DNA from 2 places in the Microbacterium panaciterrae genome. Region 2 is predicted to be linked to the other one. Evidence: riboswitches for the same ligand, from Rfam matches in the RefSeq annotation. Region 2 holds a riboswitch; the other holds the start of a gene.
What was found. Region 2 has a riboswitch for thiamine pyrophosphate ahead of thiM (hydroxyethylthiazole kinase). Riboswitches for the same ligand answer to the same signal wherever they lie in the genome.

Region 1 (2,469 bases), on a different contig from region 2:
CGACCCGGGCCGCGTCGTTCGGTTCGCCGAGCACGTCGGCGTAGATCCGCACCGTGGTGGATCCGTCGGTCACGTCCTTGCCGGAGAGCAGGTTGTACTTGGTGGCGTCGCCGTCGCCGATCGTGCCTGTCTTGATGCCGATGATGCCGGCGTCATCGATCAGCCCGTTCGTGTTCTGCACCGTGCCGGCGCCCGGCAGATCGACGCTCTTCTTCTTCACGATCTCGGCGATCACCGGGTTCTGCACGGCGAGCGTCCCGAGCTGGATCAGCGCGCGGGGGGTGGCGACGTTGCCGAAGTCGAAGCCCGAGGGCGTGGTGACAGTGATCTCGGAGAGGTCGTGCTGGCGCAGCCACTGGTTGGCGGCGGCCGCATACTCGCCGTCGGAGCCCCACACATCACGCGCGAGACGGTCGGCGTAGTTGTTCGCCGATCCGAGCAGGATCCCCTCCAGCAGCTGGTACTGGGTGAGCGATCCGCCCGCCGGCACGTCCAGCGCCGACTCGTCGTTGCGCAGATAGCTCGAGTAGTCGTCGCTGTCCGCCTGGGTGAAATCGAAGGTCGCGCCCTGCTCGCCGGGCTTCATCGGCAGCTTGTCGAAGGAGGCCAGCACGGTCACGAGCTTCGTGATGCTCGCCATCGGGGCCTGCTGCTCGGTCGAGGCGATCGTGCCGATGCCGGCGACGCCGACCGCGGCGCTGCCCGATGCCGGCCAGGCCACTGCGGCCGTGGGTGCGGCGGCGGGCCGGAACGTGGTGGCCGACGCGGCGGGTTTGACCGCGTTCAGCGGCCACACCGCCGTGGTCGTCCCGTACGCGGCGGCGACGAGCACGAGCCCGATGATCGGCAGCAGCACACCAGGACGCGCGAGCGTGCGTCGGGGTGCGTCGGCGAGGAGCGGGCCGGAGGTGGGTTCGTCGGACGAGGCGTGCGTCGCGGCGGTGCCGACCCGGTCGACATCGACCCAGGCGAGAGCGGCCGTGGGGGTGGGATCCTTCCGTGCCACGGGGCGTGCGGACCTGCGGGATCGGCGGGCCGTGGCGGGCGCCTCGGCGACGGCCGCGGCCTCAGGCTCAGTTCCGGCGGTCTCCGCGGGGGAGGCCTCCACCGGCGAGAACAGCGTCCGCGGGAACAACGGCTGCTCTGCGGCGGGCGGCTCGGCCGGGGGGAACAGCCCCATCGGCGCGGATTCCTCCGACTCGGCCGTCTCGGGCCCAGGACGGTCGTCGGTGTTCACGCTCCTACCGTATCGTTCGCGGCCGTCATGTCCCGTCTCGTGCGTGCGGTGCCCGCGCGGTGGGGTTAGGATGGCCGGATCACCACGGGAGTCCGGCGAGGCCGGGCTGAGAGGAAGCGACCCGCGCTTCGACCGTCGAACCTGATCCGGATCATGCCGGCGCAGGGAGGAGTTTCTGATGATGCATGCATCTGTCCGCGCGTCCGAGACGAACGCAGACACCGCCGCCCTCCGGGGCCCCCGACTCTGGCGCTGGCGCGTCGTCGACATCATCGTCGCCAGCGTGATCGCGGTGGCGTGCGCGGGCGTGTTCCTGCTCTGGGACATCGTCTCGACGGGGCCGAGCGCCCTGCTCACGCCCGTGCTGCCCGGACTTCAGGAGCTGCTGGCCGGACCCTGGCTGCTCGCCGGCGTCCTCGGCGGGCTCATCATCCGCAAGCCCGGCGCCGCCCTGTACACCGAGCTCGTCGCGGCCGTGATCGAATCGCTCGTCGGCAACCAGTGGGGCCCGCTCACGATCGTCTCGGGCCTCGTGCAGGGCATCGGCGCGGAGCTGGTCTTCCTGGTGTTCCTCTACGCCGCGTGGCGCCTGCCTGTGGCGTTGCTCGCTGGTGCAGCCTCAGGATTCGCCTGCGGACTGAACGACCTCATCCTGTGGTATCCCGGATCCGGAGCGCTGTTCGTGACCATCGCCCTCATCTCGGCGACGGTGTCGGGAGCCGTCATCGCGGGCCTCGGAGGCTGGGCGATCATGCAGGGTCTTGCCGCGACCGGGGCGCTCAACCGCTTCGCCGCCGGCCGCACCGCGGCCGCCCGGGTGTGACCCCACCGACGACGGGGGTCGGCGCGGCGCAGCTCGAAGCGCACGGCTGGGGCTGGCGGTACGCCACGCGCCGCCGCTGGGCGATCCGCGGCACCTCGCTGCGGATCGAGCCGGGGGAGCGCGTGCTGCTGCTCGGCGCCTCCGGATCCGGCAAATCCACCCTGCTGCAGGGCCTCGGCGGTGTGCTCGGCGGCGCTGACGAGGGCGACGCCGAAGGTGCTCTGCTCGTCGACGGCATCCCGGCCGACCACGCCCGCGGACGGGTCGGCATGGTGCTGCAGGATCCGGACACCCAGACCATCCTCGCGCGCGTCGGCGACGACGTGGCGTTCGGCTGCGAGAACCTCGGCGTGCCGCGCGAGGAGATCTGGACCCGCGTCGACGCTGCGCTCGCCGCGGTCGGGCTCGA
Region 2 (2,469 bases):
ACGTCGCCGCCCTGTTCACCGGACACGTCGCGCCCCGCCAGCCCGGCCGCGCCGCCGAGGAGTACGGCCTCAGCGAGGCGCTCGACGCCGTGCGCGTGATCGCCGACGCCGCCGGCGTCGTGATCGACGTCGTGCAGGGCAGCCGCGCCGCGCTGCACCCCGGTCGTGCCGGCGTGCTGCAGGTGCGCGGTGCCGAGGTCGGCTACGTCGGCGAGCTGCACCCGCAGGTCTCGGCCGATGCCGATCTGCCCGGTCGCGCGGTCGTGCTCGAACTCGACCTCGACGGCGTGCTGGCGCTGGCCGGCGATCGCGTCGTCGCGGCCTCGCTGTCGACCTACCCGGCAGCCACGCAGGACGTGTCGCTCGTGCTCGGAGCGGGTGTCCCCGCCGCCGAGGTGGGCGCGGCGCTGTCCGAGGGCGCGGGCGCTCTTCTCGAGTCCGTCCGCCTCGTCGACGACTACCGCGGCGAGGGCGTGCCGGCCGGATCCAAGAGCCTGACCTTCGCCCTGCGCTTCCGTGCGGACGATCGCACGCTGACCGCTGCAGAGGCGACCGAGGCGAAGCTCTCCGGCGTCGCCGTCGCGGCCGAGCGGTTCGGGGCGCAGATCCGGGAGTGAGGGCGGCATCGCTAGACTGACCAGCAGTGACACGGGGTGCCGCATCCGCGGCTGAGATCACACCCGTCGAACCTGATCTAGGTCGTACTAGCGAAGGGATGTCGCGATGAACGCGCGTCTGGAACACCTGTCTGACGAGTCCGTGGTCGAGGCCACGGCGAGCCTGCTCACCGCACTGCGGGCCGAGCCCCCGCTCGTGCAGTGCATCACGAACGCGGTGGTGACCGGCTTCACCGCCAACGTCCTGCTCGCGCTGGGGGCAGCCCCGGCGATGGTGGACATCACGGGCGAGGCCGGCCTGTTCGCCGGGATCTCGTCCGGTCTGCTGGTGAACCTCGGCACTCCCACGCCGGAGCAGCGGGCGGCGAGCCTCGAGGCCGCGAACGGGGCCCGCACGGCCGGAACGCCGTGGGTGCTGGATCCGGTCGCGATCGGCGTCCTTCCGGTGCGCACCGCGCTCGCGCACGAGCTGCTGGCGCTGGGCCCCACCGTGATCCGCGGCAACGCCTCCGAGATCCTCGCGCTCGCCGGTCGCAGCGCGGGTGGGCGAGGCGTGGATGCGCTGGACGGCACAGAGGCCGCGGCCGACGCCGCACGGGAGCTCGCGGCGCGCACCGGGGGAGCGGTCGCCGTGTCGGGACCGATCGATCTCATCGTCGATGCGGACGCGGAGATCCGGATCGACAACGGCGACGCCCTGCTCACCCGGGTGACCGGGGGCGGCTGCGCCCTCGGCGCCGTGATGGCCGCCTTCCTCGGCGCGGCCCGGCAGACCGGCCACGCACCCGCGGTCGCGGCGGCGGCAGCCACGATCGTCTACACAATCGCGGCCGAAGACGCCGCGCAGGGGGCCGACGGGCCCGGATCCTTCGCGGTGCGCCTCCTCGACGCCCTCGCGGCGGTCGCGCCCGCAGACCTGGCGGCGCGGGCCCGCGTCGCCGTGACCGCTCCGGTCGCGGCATGACTCGCCTGAACCCGGACGACCTGGCGCTCTACCTCGTCACCGACCGCGCCCTGTGCGGCGAGCGCGGTGTCACTGCCGTCGTCGACGCCGCGGTCGCGGGCGGGGTCCGGATCGTGCAACTCAGAGACAAGGACGCGGACGACGCCGAGATCGTGGCGCAGCTGATCGAGCTCTCCGCGGTGATCGCGGGCAGGGCGCTGCTGGTCGTCGACGACCGGCTCGAGGCGCTGATCGAGGCGCGCCGGCGCGGGGCGCGAGTGGACGGGATCCACCTCGGCCAATCCGACGCGTCGGTCGCGGTGGCGCGCTCTCTGCTCGGCCCGGACGCGATCATCGGGCTCACGGCGAACACCCCGGGGCACCGCGACGCCGTACGGGCCCTGCCCGCAGGCACGGTCGACTATCTCGGCGTCGGCGTGATCCATCCGACCGCCACCAAACCCGATCACCCGCCGGTGCTCGGGGTGGACGGGTTCGCGGCGTTCACGGCGGCCAGCTCGCTGCCGTGCGTCGCGATCGGCGGGGTGGGCCGCGACGACGTCGCCGCCCTCCGCCGGGCCGGGGCCGCCGGCGTCGCCGTGGTCTCCGCGCTCTGCAGCGCAACGGATCCGCGGATCGCGGCGCGCAAGCTGCTGCGCGAGTGGGGCAGCGGCGGGACGCCCCGGGTGCTCAGCATCGCCGGCAGCGACCCCTCGGGCGGGGCCGGGATCCAGGCCGACCTCAAGTCCATCGCCGCCAACGGCGGCTACGGCATGGCCGCGATCACGGCGCTCACGGTGCAGAACACGCGCGGTGTGAGCGGGGTGCACGTGCCGCCGGCGGAGTTCCTGCGCGCGCAGCTCGACGCGCTGAGCGAGGACGTGCGGATCGACGCGGTGAAGATCGGCA

Region 1: another riboswitch for thiamine pyrophosphate. It lies ahead of ABD882_RS14035 (ECF transporter S component); the one in region 2 lies ahead of thiM (hydroxyethylthiazole kinase).

The regions. Positions count from the first base shown of each region.
Region 1 covers NZ_BAABGP010000018.1:297,312-299,780, reverse strand. The annotation lists gene ABD882_RS14040 (D-alanyl-D-alanine carboxypeptidase family protein) at 1-1,237, opposite strand, end outside; TPP riboswitch at 1,312-1,422, shown strand; gene ABD882_RS14035 (ECF transporter S component) at 1,419-2,060, shown strand; gene ABD882_RS14030 (ABC transporter ATP-binding protein) at 2,057-2,469, shown strand, end outside.
Region 2 covers NZ_BAABGP010000024.1:8,681-11,149, reverse strand. The annotation lists gene pheT (phenylalanine--tRNA ligase subunit beta) at 1-617, shown strand, start outside; TPP riboswitch at 640-733, shown strand; gene thiM (hydroxyethylthiazole kinase) at 724-1,581, shown strand; gene ABD882_RS16580 (bifunctional hydroxymethylpyrimidine kinase/phosphomethylpyrimidine kinase) at 1,578-2,469, shown strand, end outside.